Regions from separate parts of the Clostridium lapidicellarium genome, predicted to be linked through region 4. Evidence: riboswitches for the same ligand, from Rfam matches in the RefSeq annotation. Region 4 holds a riboswitch; each other region holds the start of a gene.

Evidence for each region. A riboswitch is a leader RNA that binds a small molecule or an ion and turns the genes downstream of it on or off. The one in region 4 is predicted to bind cobalamin.
Region 1: linked by a shared signal. The riboswitch ahead of AB8S09_RS09725 (hypothetical protein) and the one ahead of AB8S09_RS02790 (hypothetical protein) in region 4 are both predicted to bind cobalamin.
Region 2: linked by a shared signal. The riboswitch ahead of AB8S09_RS09000 (ABC transporter substrate-binding protein) and the one ahead of AB8S09_RS02790 (hypothetical protein) in region 4 are both predicted to bind cobalamin.
Region 3: linked by a shared signal. The riboswitch ahead of AB8S09_RS08510 (cobyric acid synthase) and the one ahead of AB8S09_RS02790 (hypothetical protein) in region 4 are both predicted to bind cobalamin.

What each region holds. Positions count from the first base shown of each region.
Region 1 covers NZ_JBGFFE010000013.1:11,158-14,337, reverse strand. The annotation lists gene AB8S09_RS09730 (ECF transporter S component) at 1-18, opposite strand, end outside; gene AB8S09_RS09725 (hypothetical protein) at 168-1,685, opposite strand; cobalamin riboswitch at 1,939-2,110, opposite strand; gene AB8S09_RS09720 (alpha/beta-type small acid-soluble spore protein) at 2,177-2,374, opposite strand; gene AB8S09_RS09715 (energy-coupling factor ABC transporter ATP-binding protein) at 2,531-3,180, opposite strand, start outside.
Region 2 covers NZ_JBGFFE010000011.1:50,322-53,501, reverse strand. The annotation lists gene AB8S09_RS09005 (FecCD family ABC transporter permease) at 1-789, opposite strand, end outside; gene AB8S09_RS09000 (ABC transporter substrate-binding protein) at 802-1,809, opposite strand; cobalamin riboswitch at 1,924-2,109, opposite strand; gene AB8S09_RS08995 (MerR family transcriptional regulator) at 2,392-3,180, shown strand, end outside.
Region 3 covers NZ_JBGFFE010000010.1:45,509-48,688, reverse strand. The annotation lists gene AB8S09_RS08520 (energy-coupling factor transporter transmembrane component T family protein) at 57-863, shown strand; gene AB8S09_RS08515 (energy-coupling factor ABC transporter ATP-binding protein) at 860-1,585, shown strand; cobalamin riboswitch at 1,610-1,752, shown strand; gene AB8S09_RS08510 (cobyric acid synthase) at 1,879-3,180, shown strand, end outside.
Region 4 covers NZ_JBGFFE010000002.1:164,314-167,493, reverse strand. The annotation lists gene AB8S09_RS02795 (DUF4351 domain-containing protein) at 1-110, shown strand, start outside; cobalamin riboswitch at 467-647, shown strand; cobalamin riboswitch at 763-960, shown strand; gene AB8S09_RS02790 (hypothetical protein) at 1,269-2,087, shown strand; cobalamin riboswitch at 2,331-2,517, shown strand; gene AB8S09_RS02785 (leucine-rich repeat domain-containing protein) at 2,740-3,180, shown strand, end outside.

The DNA of each region.
Region 1 (3,180 bases), on a different contig from region 4:
ATTAACTTGTCTTTCCATAATTTTCCTCCGTTGTTATTCATTACGATATAACACGGAAACCTCCTTCAAAAAAATTTTAGTTCAGTTTTTTTATAAATACCGACGATTTTATTCTATCACTTTTATCAAAAAGTTCAATAAATCAGTTAAAAAAAACACAATATCTTTTAACCCCTGCGTATTGGGAATCCCCCATTAAAATATTCCTCGGGATACAATAAATCTATAACTTTACTTCTGCTGCACTTTCCTTTCTCCATAAATACATCAGGTATCCCGCTCAAATTTACCCTTATATTCTCCAGTGGAAATATATCACATATATTATCTATACACTCTGCCGCAGAATTATTTCTTGATTTTTTTATATATTCCAATATGTTCTTCCCCTTTAGCCAACCCGAGTTTTCATATTCTTTGTCATAATTCAATATGGTGCATTTCAGTTTATGTTTATCGCTGCCGGATATAGAGGACATAAAAAAAGTTTTAACCATAATATCGTCTATAGGCAGACTATACCCCGCAAAAATTATATGTTTTGCATTTTTCATAAGAAGTCCCATTTCAGTCTTAAGTTCTTCTAAAATAGGGGCATTTCTCTTCTTTGAAAGGCTCTGTATTATGAGATTCATATCATATGGATAAGTTATCTGGCCGCAGTAGGGACATTCTATGGCACCTCTCTCATACAACTTCTCCTTCTCAGTGGTGTATTTCCAATTTTTCTGAAGAGGTTTTAAAATGGACGGTCCAAAAATTTCGGTAGACAGCCTATCCCATTTTTCTGCAAAGCTTATTATCGATTTGCCGCATTCAGGACAAATCCTAGTTCCAAACATACCGTGTGGAAATAGTATTTTCCCTATTCTTATTATCCTAGAAGGATAATTATAATCATTTATGCTCTTACATTGAGGCTCATCTGTAACATAACATATACCTGACTCACCATCATCCAGCTGGGTAGAAGATATCTGGGTTCCAAAATCATCGTAAAGCTGTAATTTTAAGCCATCTTTCAATTTAATCGGATTCTGGTTTCTCTCCTTGTGTACATTAAATAGATTCCAGAGAATTACAGGATCCCAGTTAAAAGATATTATGGCATAGGAAAAAAGATAAAAACGTCTTGTATTTCTCTTATAATTTCTGTTTTCAAATGCCTGTGCTTCTTCTATCATGAGATCAGTAAGCACTTTTGCAAACTCATAATAAGGTTCCATTTTTTCTCTATCCGTGTAACCTGGAACATTTTGAATGCTAAATCTCTCCAATTCTTCAATAATCAAAATAAGGCATCTCCTAGCTGCCTTGACCCTCTCTGCCCTCAAAAATTGTGTTCTTCCATTTACAAAAGCATTGAATCCCATATTGTTGTCAATAAGTTGATCAAGCAGGGTGAAAAGTTCATGCATATTGATCTTGTTATTTGTATTTACTATGGCTTCAAGGGCCCTTAAATCATATATCTCTGATATTTTTGAATCTTCAATCAGATCCTCAACAATCAATTTTTTAAAGGCACCGGCCAGTTTTTCGTTTTTCCCTTTCAAAAAAGAAAAATCGCCTCTACTAATTTTTGAAATAAGCTGCATCAACTCCTTGGTTGCATGGAGCCCCAGGCTTTTAGTTGCACCGGCTCCCCAGAGTATAACGGTTTCAGGCCAATATTTCTCAGACATGATCTTATCCTTCCTTTCAGAAACACTTGATATTATTATAAACCAATGTTACAATATTTAAAATATAAAAAATGCACCTATTTATCCATGACAAACAAGTGCATTTTTAAAGGGATTAGATATGTTTAAGTTAACACCAACATATATAAAAAGGGACTTCTTTTGGAAGTCCCTAATTACCACACTACAAAACTCTGTCACTAAAAATAACAGCAGTATTACAATTGATAAATCCTTCCCTCCGAAAGATTACTACATACCTAGACACAGGCAGGTCTCCTGACTATCGGTTCATCCTTTTTTCCCTTCCCAGAAACTTTCCAGTGGAATCCAAAATCGTCACCTTATACAGTAGCGGGGGCTGTAAGGGTATCTCACCCTATTCCCTTTTAATTATCAACTAAACCTTATGCCTTTTTATTAAGTTATATTCTATATTATATACTTACTGTCCATATTCGTCAAGTGAAATTTTTTTACATTCACGTTTTTTACTTAAGTCCCTCTTCATAGGACTGTATCATTTTCTTTACCATCTGTCCTCCGATGGATCCTGCTTCTCTAGATGTAATATCTCCATTATATCCATTTTTCAAACTTACTCCTACTTCTCTAGCTGCCTCCATTTTAAATCTATCAAGAGCTTCTTTTGCGTCTGGAACTAAAGATTTTCTTCCATTGCTTGCCATATTAATTCCTCCTTTTATCCACATAGATTTTTTATTGAAGTATTTTATTAATTGTGTATTTAGAGTTTATGCATTTCGTAATTTTATAAACTATTAAATTAATAGCAAATATGAAAAAATCACTGAAATCTTGTTAAAAATTCCAGTGACAGTACATCATTTTTTATTTTCTAAAACATTCTTAGCTTGTCCAATAGTAAGAGGAAGGGTATCAACTTTTAATACTCCATCTTTCTCCAGTATTTCAACAAGATGGGCTACTCTTGGAAGCCTTAAATTAATTTTCCGAATAAGCTCCTTCTGATTAAATACTTCCTTGGTAGTGCCTCCCATCACAATACTTCCCTTATCCAAAAGATACACTGTATCAGCTAAAAGGGGAACTGTATCTACATCATGTGTTGCAAAGATCAGGGTAATTCCAAGTTTTTCATTTATTGAATCCAAAAGCTTAATTAATTTATATACCCCTCTTGGATCAAGAGCTGCGGTAGGTTCGTCCAATACCATAACTTGAGGTTTCATCGCAAGAACACTTGCGAGAGCAATCCTCTTTTTCTGTCCTCCGCTTAAATTATGCGGGCTCTTATCATCATATCCTGTCATTCCAACCACTTTTAATGCCCATGCTATGGTATCCTCCAGCTTTTTTCCCTTCATTCCCATATTTAAAAGTCCATAGGCTATTTCCTGACGAACTGTGGAATTAAAAAGTTGATCATCGGAATCCTGAAATACCATACCTACCATCTGCCTTATTTTGACCAAGTTTTTTTTGCATACCTGCAGTCCGTCTATTGTAATAG
Region 2 (3,180 bases), on a different contig from region 4:
AAGCAAAGTGGTCATAACAATCACAATTATCTTCAGAGACTTTGTATCAACTCCTATAGTAGTTGCAATATCATCACCAAGCATAATAGCATCCAGCGGTTTACTGAATATGTAAATCACAAGCGAGCACAAGACAAATACAAAAAATGTAACCGGTATATATTCCCATTTTGTTCCCCCCAGCGAACCTTCCATCCAGAAAAGTGCCGAACGAACTTTATTTTCATCATTTACCGTAAATACCATCAGATTCGTAACCGAAGAAAATAAAGCTGAAATAGCCACTCCTGTAAGCACAAGTCTCGTAGGAGTACTTCTTCTCTTAAAATTGGCTATATTAAATACTATTACAATGGAAATCATGGCCCCCAAAAACGCCCCGAAAGGAACTGCATATCCTGAAAAGCTGCCAAAAACGCCAAGTAATATAACTGCTACAGCTCCCGTGGATGCTCCCGATGATATTCCCAAAATATAGGGATCCGCCAATGAATTTTTCGTGAGCGCCTGCATTGCTATACCTGAGACAGACAATCCAGCCCCTACCAAAAATGCCAGAAGAATTCTTGGTAGCCTCAAATCCCATATTATAGAATTGACGGATGCAGGCCATACAGTTTCAAACAAATTGTACTTCAATAAATTGTTGGCTATAATCTTGAATATCCAGCCGGATTTTATATTTACACTTCCAACAAGTGTCGAAATTACTATTGAAATTATAAGTATTAGTATGAGAAACATACAAAATACTATGTAGTTGTATTTATTTTTTATTGGTAATTTCATAACTATATCTTCCTAATTTTTAAAAGCTTCTGGATAAAGCTCTCCGGCAATTTTTCTCACTGTGTTTGAATCTCTTTCACCTGCTTCGAAATCTGTGAGTCCTACTACAAATATTTTATCGTTTTTTACAGCGTCCACATTTTTTAATGCAGGATTCGAAAGCAAAAATTGTTTTTTGGATTTTACATCGTCGGAGCTATCATAATCCACAATAATAATATATTCCGGATTTCTCTTTACAACCTCTTCCCAAGTAACAGTTGCCCAGGACTTGTTTACATCATCAAATATGTCTTTCCCACCCGAAAGTTTTATAATATCCTTAGCTAAACCGCCTGATGCTGTAAAAGGTGCATCTTCTCCTGAATCATAGACAAAAACTCTTTTAGGATTTACTGCAAATTTCTTAATTTTTGCCTGGGTGTCTGAAATCTGATTTTTCATAGATTCTATTATACTGTCAGCTTTCTGAGATACATTAAATATTTTACCCAACTGTTCAAAATCCTCGTATACCATATCAATATTAGCATTGTCGGCTACAGATTTAGGTACATATATTTTTATATCATTCTTTTTACAAAATTCCCTGTCAAAGTTTTTTTCTGAAAAGCTCGAATCCCATCCTGTCAGGAAATCTGGCTGTACACTTAAAAGTTTTTCTTTTGACGGATTCTTATCAGAAAGTTTCGGAACCTTTTTATAGTCATTTGTCAGTTTGTCAAGGATTTTATTATCTTGATAAGCTCTCCCAACCATATCATCGGCAAGTCCAAGAGAAAGCATCATCTCCGTTGTAAAACCTGCCAGGCTAACGGCCCGTTTAGGAGGTTCTGTAAATTTCTCCCGAAACTTCTTTCCCTGAAGTGTATCTGTAATTGCAACTTCCTTGTAACTATTTTTATTACCCTGATTTGAGGAATTTTTAGTTGTAGGTGAATTATCTCCACAGCCTACAAGCATGCCAACAGATAAAATAACTGCCGAAAAAATGCATACTGCTCCTTTTATTTTTTTCATATAAACAACACTCCCTTTACTTTTTTATACAAAAAATAAAAGCTCCATGGAAAATCATGAAACTTCTATAGTTCTACATACATTATTCCACTTCATCTTTCGTAAAGTAAATTAACAGAATATACATTATAGGCAGGTTTTCTGACTCAGCTTCATAGGAACTTGTCGCCTTCCCATTTCCAGTGGCAAATAACAAGAACCTCTACCTCACAGCGGCGAGACCGTACAGGAATTTTCACCTGTTTCCCTTTTAAATTGCTATAAAAACATATAACAATCACCTATATGCAAAATATTAAGTTATTATCATTATATAATACATTATAATCAGTATCAACTGAATTTTATTATCATCTTCAATTCGTAATATAAGAAATGAAAGTATGCTAATGGTAAAATGTTAGATCTAAAAGTAAAATTATAAGTATATTAACACAATTTGAAGCTCTACTTATCCCGTTTATAACTTATTATGCTATTAATTTATGCAATTATTATACAAAATACCATGGAATTTAAAAAAATTCGTTGTACCTTACGTAACGTCATGTGATACAATAATTTAGGTAGAGGTGATATGCAGTGTCTGTTCCAAAATCCAATTTGATCAGCATAGGTGAATTTGCCAAAAAATCAGGTGTAACTTTGAGAACACTGAGATATTATGATAAAATCGGGCTTTTAAAACCCTGCTCATACAGCCAGCAGGGTCATAGATTATACAGCCCTGAAGACTTCAGCAAGCTGCAAAAAATATTAACTCTTAAATTCATAGGCCTTTCTCTCGAAGATATATCCAGGATAATGAATTATGACATAAATCACAACGACTTAAAAAAATCTCTGGAAATACAAAAAGAAATAATGAAGAAAAAAATATATCATATAAAATCTGTAATAAAATCCATAGAGGAAGCTGTCCACATGATTGATGAAAATAAAGAGTTAAACTGGGATAAATTCATAAATATAATAGATGCAGTAAATGCAGATCAAAAATGGATAGAGCAATACGAAAATGCTTCTAATTTAAAAGCCAGAATCAGAATACACGAGCTTTTCAGCACAAATAAACAGGGCTGGATGAACTGGTTTTTTGAGCAGTTGAACCTTCCAGACAATGCCAGCATATTGGAACTTGGATGCGGCAACGGAGAGCTGTGGGCAAAAAACCTACATAAAATTCCAAGCGGGTGGAATATAACCCTAACTGACTTTTCCGCAGGTATGCTGGAAGATGCAAAAAAGAATCTAAATTCTGCAAGATTCAAATTCAAATTGGCAGATGCACAGGATATTCCCTATGGCATAAACAGCTTTGACGCAGTAATTGCAAATCATGTACTCTATCATGTATCCAATATAGACAGG
Region 3 (3,180 bases), on a different contig from region 4:
GGTTATGATATATTTTTATCATGAGTAAACTATAATCTGAAATTGCAGGTGTAATTATGAAGGATTGGCTTTTAAAAAAGGATAATTATATTCCGCCAAAGGACAAGGATAAATTTATAGATAAAAGCATTTTTTCTATATTACATCTTTTGTCCCTTATTAAAAGAAACAACAGAAGTGAAAACAGCCTTTTATACAGTTTGAATCCCATAGTAAAACTATTTTTTACTATTTTATGTATAATATTTTTGTCTTTATCCAAGAGCTTTTATTATGTACTTTTGGTGGATGTATATTTTTTGCTTATATTGAGTCTCTTGGATATAGGGGAGATAAAAAAAATATTGATTGTGAGTGCAGCTGTACCGATGTTTACTGTTGTAATGCTCATACCTTCTATGGTTATGGGTAATGTAAGAAACAGTGTTTTGCTCATATTAAAGATAGCTGGGACTATAATTTCTATAAACACCCTATCTTATACTACCAAATGGCATGACATGATAAGGGCCTTAAAAAAGTTTTTCATACCGGATATTTTTATTTTGGTTTTTGACATAACTTTAAGGTATATTTTTATTTTGGGAGAGTTTGCTTTGGACATGTTTTATTCTCTTAAACTCAGATCCGTGGGAAAGAATAATCACAAATATTCTTCCATTTCAAAACTTATGGGAGGTCTGTTTTTAAAATCCAAGGAAATGGGGGATGAAATGTATTCTGCCATGGAATGCAGGGGATTTACGGGAGAATATGTATCTCATAGTAAATTCAAATTTAAATTTGCAGATTTTCTATATTCGGCGGCTGGGATTTTTATAATAGGTATGTATTTTTACATAACTGGAATGAGGTTGATATGATAGAGCTTAAAAATGTATTTTTTAAATATAAGGATGAAGAAGTTTTAAAAAATATAAATCTCAAAATAGGACAGGGAGATTCTATAGCACTTATAGGTGCCAACGGCAGTGGAAAATCAACTCTTTTAAAACTGTTAAATGGCATAATATTCCCTTCGAGCGGAGACTATTATTTTAATAATGTACTGATATCCAAAGATAAATTGGAACAAAGTGATTTTTCCAAAAAGTTTCATAAGAAAATGGGATTCGTGTTCCAAAATTCCGATGCACAGCTTTTTTGTTCAAATGTATATGAAGAGGTGGCCTTTGGTCCGAGACAAATGGGAATGGATGAGGCTGAAGTGGAAAAAAGAGTGAATGATTGTTTGAATCTTCTGAATGTAAAGGATCTGGAAAATAAGGAACCTTACAATATAAGTGGAGGGGAAAAAAAGAGAGTCGCCATAGCCTCTGTACTCGCTCTTAATCCAGAGGTACTGGTTTTAGACGAACCCATGAGCGGAATAGATCCCAAGGGTAAAAAGTTTTTAAATGATCTGTTTAAAAAATTGAACGGGGTTGGAAAAACTATAATATGTTCTACCCACGATTTTGAATATGTGAAGGGACTTTTCAGACGTGTATTGGTGTTTTCGGAAGATCATCGCATAATAAGAGACGATGCTTACAGCAGGGTGATACAGGACAATGATTTTTTGATAAAATGTAATATTAAATGACTAAATTGGTTGACATAAAAAGTGTAGTATAATAAACTTAAAGTTATAATTGAATAGTTATAGGTTAAAAGGGAATGCGGTTAGATTCCGCAGCAGCCCCCGCTACTGTATTTGATTGTGAGTTATGGATCATAAGCCAGAAAACCTGCCTAACAAATTGTTTTTGCTTTCGGAGGGAAAGAAACTTTTATTACGTTTAAATTTTTAGTGTAAACTGGATTTTTATGTTAAAAGCGATGAGCTCTAAAGCTCGTCGCTTTTGTTCTTAAAACAGTATTAGAGGAGTGGTTATGGTGACGAAAATTATGATTCAAGGTACGGGTTCTTCTGTAGGTAAAAGTATAATTGTTTCTGCCCTTTGCAGGATATTTAAACAGGATGGATATTCAGTATGTCCATTTAAATCTCAAAATATGTCGTTGAATTCCTATATAACTTTGGATGGAAAAGAGATGGGCCGTGCCCAAGTGCTTCAGGCCTATGCTGCAGGACTGCAGCCGGAAGCGTATATGAATCCGATACTATTAAAGCCTACTTCGGATAAAAAGTGCCAGATAATAGTAAACGGTAAAGTATATGGAAACAGCACAGCTATGGAATACCATAATATGAAGCTGGAGTTTAGGGACATGCTTAGAGATCACTTTAAAAAGTTGGAAGAAAATTTTGATATAATAGTGATGGAAGGTGCAGGAAGTCCTGCGGAGATAAATTTAAGGGATAGGGACATCGTGAATATGGGTATGGCTGAAATAGCAGATGCTCCCGTTCTTTTGGCCGGTGATATAGACAAGGGAGGAGTATTTGCCTCTCTTGCAGGTACAATGCTGTTTTTTAATGAAGAAGAGAAGAGAAGAGTTAAGGGAACAATAATAAATAAGTTTAGGGGAGACATAGATATATTAAAACCTGGGCTCAAAATGCTTGAAGATGTTATCAAAGTACCCTGCCTGGGAGTTATACCTCATTTTAACCTGGCACTGGAAGATGAAGATGCGGCGGTGCAATTCAACAAAAAAGTTACGGCACCTATAGATATAGCTGTAGTAAAACTGCCACATATTTCTAATTTTACAGATTTGGATGCCCTTAAAAGTGAAGATGATGTTTCTGTGAGATTCATAACTTCTGTGGAGGAATTTGGGAATCCGGATTTGCTTATAATTCCCGGAAGTAAAAATACCATAGAAGATTTAATTAAAATCAGGAAATGCGGTCTTGAATCCTGCATTAAAAAATACAGCAAAACTGGAATTGTAATAGGAGTATGTGGCGGCTATCAAATGCTCGGCAAAACCATAAGTGATCCCTATAAGACGGAAACTGACGTCGGGGGGGCGGATGGAATAGGTCTTCTGGATATAGAAACTGTGTTTGACAGGGAAAAAGTCACTACTAGAGTAAAGGCCGTAAGTGATATGGATTTCCCGTTTATAGATAAAAATGGATCTTTGGAAAAAAAGAAATTGAATGTGTATGGATATGAAATTCATATGGGAATATGCAAATATGGCATAAACGCCGGGCCGCTGTTTGAATTTACAGAGAAAAACAGAAAAAAAGTTCATATGAAAGATGGAGCTGTGAATACAGCC
Region 4 (3,180 bases):
CGGAGAATTATGAAGAAAAGATAAGAAAACTTTCAAAGGAGAAGATTGAATCTATTGCAACGGATATATTTGATTTAGAGAAAATTAAGGATCTAGAGAGATATTTTTAATGGTTTTGATTTGAAATATATAAATAAAGGGTTAAAAGCTTTGGCGGCTGTTAGCCCTTGTTTTTTTAATTTGATTTTGAATTAAATTACCAGTTGGATACAATAAATAGGCTTACTGCCAATAAAAATTTCTTACATGTAGTATATGTATTTAATTTAATTCCAGATCTAAAATTAGGTAAAGATGGAAAATGTAAAAAAGTAATTATCAGCAAATACAGTTTTTGAATAAGAATCATTAGAGAATAAAGGTATAAGGATTAATATGTAAATGTTTGAATATAATTATATATTATAAAATATATTGAATATATGTTGACAAATAACATAAGTTGATATATTATGAAATTGATAAAATAATAACTTATCAGACAGGCTTTTTAAGAATCAATAGGGAAAGTGGTCAAAAACCACTGCAGCCTCCACTACTGTAGGGAAGATGAAATCCAGGAGTGCCACTGAAGACAGAGTTCTTTGGGAAGGTCGGAGAGTAAGATGATTCCAAGCCAGTATACCTACCTGTTTGGTGATATGTTCAGTTCTTTTGGAAGGAAAGACGTATATCGGATATGTTTTCATTTAAATGTCAGGTGGAAAATATATTGATTTTGATATGTGCGGACCTTCGAAAGAGGGTCTTTTATTTTTAACAGATGTGTTTTTTTATTCAGGTAACCTGCCAAAGCGGGTTATAAAAGGGAAACCAGGTGAGAAACCTGGGCGGTCGGGCCGCTGTAAATGGGAAATTTCAAAGTAATACCTCCAAAATTTTCAGATAAATTTGAATAAACCGGAGACATACTTGAAAAAGCCATAAGTCAGAAATCTTAACCTGGATATTTCATAAATAACTTTCCATGAAAAAGTGATTATGAGCTAAAGGCAATAAGGGGACAAGCTTAGGATTTATAATTTTGCATAAATGGACATGCCTTTTTAATAGTTTATATTTGAATCACAGCCTCAAAATCACTTTCAGGAAAAGAGGACTGTGATTTTTATATTTTAAGGGGGTGATGTTATATAAGGTATATGATAACAGGTCACTTTCTATTTAACATGGAGTTTAGGGGTAGAAAAATAATTGAAAGGAGATCTTAGTTGATGTTTAAAATTTTGAAAAATAAAGCATTTGCATTTGTTCTAAGCGTACTGGTAATGGCACTTGGGGTAGTTGTAGCACCTTCTTTTACAAACAATGCGCAGGCGGCGGCAGCTTCTGAGAAAACAGTTTACGTGGACGTGGAGAAGAATGTTTTGGGAGAATCCCCACTTATAAAACCGGTAAAGGTTACACTGGATGATTCTAAAACTATACTAGATGCAACGAAACAGGCTGATCCCAATATTGGTATAGATGCAACTACGGGTCAATATGCGTATATAAAAGCATTCCAGGATAATTCAGATAATCAGGCTGATTTTCAAGCTAATTATCCATCTAAATTTTATGATAAGCTTGATACTGTAACAAAGGGTGTTATTTTTAAAAATGATATATTACATCAGCCAATTATAACTGATACAGGCTGGCTTAGAGAAAAAGAATGTGACGGAGTATCTGGTTGGACATTTACAGTAAATGATTCGCAAACTTATGGTAGTAATGGAACTTATTATACTGCAGCAACTGCTTTATCCAATGTTCCAGATAATGCTGTAATACGTTGGGAGTTCTCGGCAGCAATGGGTGCAGATCTTGGAATAGCAAATTCAGCATATTTACCAACTGAAGTTACTGATGATGGTTACTACAACTGGGATACTTCAGTATATGTTGCACCACTCTTTGAAAGAGTAAGTAAATCAGATCTTATAAGAGATATGGCTAATTATGAAAACAAAAATGATGAAAACTATAAAGCAGCATTAACAACATTACAGACACTGCAGGCTACACAAGATCAGGTTGATGAAGCAATTAAGGGGTTATCACCTGCATCAACTGGAGCTAATATGGCGGTTTCTGGTCTGTAGTTAAAACAAATAACTGGCTATAAAATAGATTGATCCTCGTGGGTCAATCTATTTTTTATGAGATATTATTTTGTATATTAATTTGTGATTTTATAGTTAACTATATGCAGTAAGCATACAGCCAATGTCATATAAGTTTTATGTAAGATCAAGAATAAATTGTTAAAATAAAATGAAAATAATGTTGACTTTGGTAAATTTATATTTTATACTAAAAATTAGAGAATTAAATAATTTATGAAAATTTAATATATTATATCAGGTGCTGCTATATTTGACAGTTAAAAGGAAAAGTGGAATCGTAGCCACTGCAGCCCACCGTTGCTGTATGGAAGATGAAACCCCAATATGTCACTGGATTATATATCCGGGAAGACGGGGGAGTAAAATGAATCCAAGCCAGAAGGCCTGCCTGGTATTTTGTCAATTCTTTCGGAGGGGAAGACATTACATAGATTGCTAGACTGTTTGCCTTTATATTTTTTGGGTAAACAGTTACATTTAAGTAAAAATGGAGAACTCTCTGAGTTCTCCATTTTTTATTTTTATAATTATAAAATACCTCCCACAGCGTGAGGTATTTTTGCTGTTATAGGCAATCTTAATTGTGGATTTTATGTTGTAAATTGAATTTTAAGGAGGGGAGATTGAAATGCTGAGGAAGAAAATCGAGATGCTGCTGTGTATATCTGCAGTATGTTCCGTATCATTTGTCGCAGCAGACACAGGAAGGCTTAATACTGTCTATGCAGAAAGCCTTAATTCCAATACACCTGTGGTGAGTGAGCAGAATACTGAAGATAGTGGAGAAGAAGCTGTCGCCATAAATAATGCAAAGTTAAAAACCAAATTGACAGAAGCGGCCAATAAAGGCAGCGGCTATACGGGAGATTTAACTACATCTGACCTTGCATCTATTACAGGAGATATTGACCTGTCAGATCTTGATATTAAAGATGAGGATATGCCAATTATGAAATATTTAACTGGAGTGTCCGGTATAAATTTATCAAATAATACAGCTATTACTAGTAAAGGATTTAATAAAAAATATTTTGACTGGACAGTACCTAAGAAATTAGACTTCAGCGGT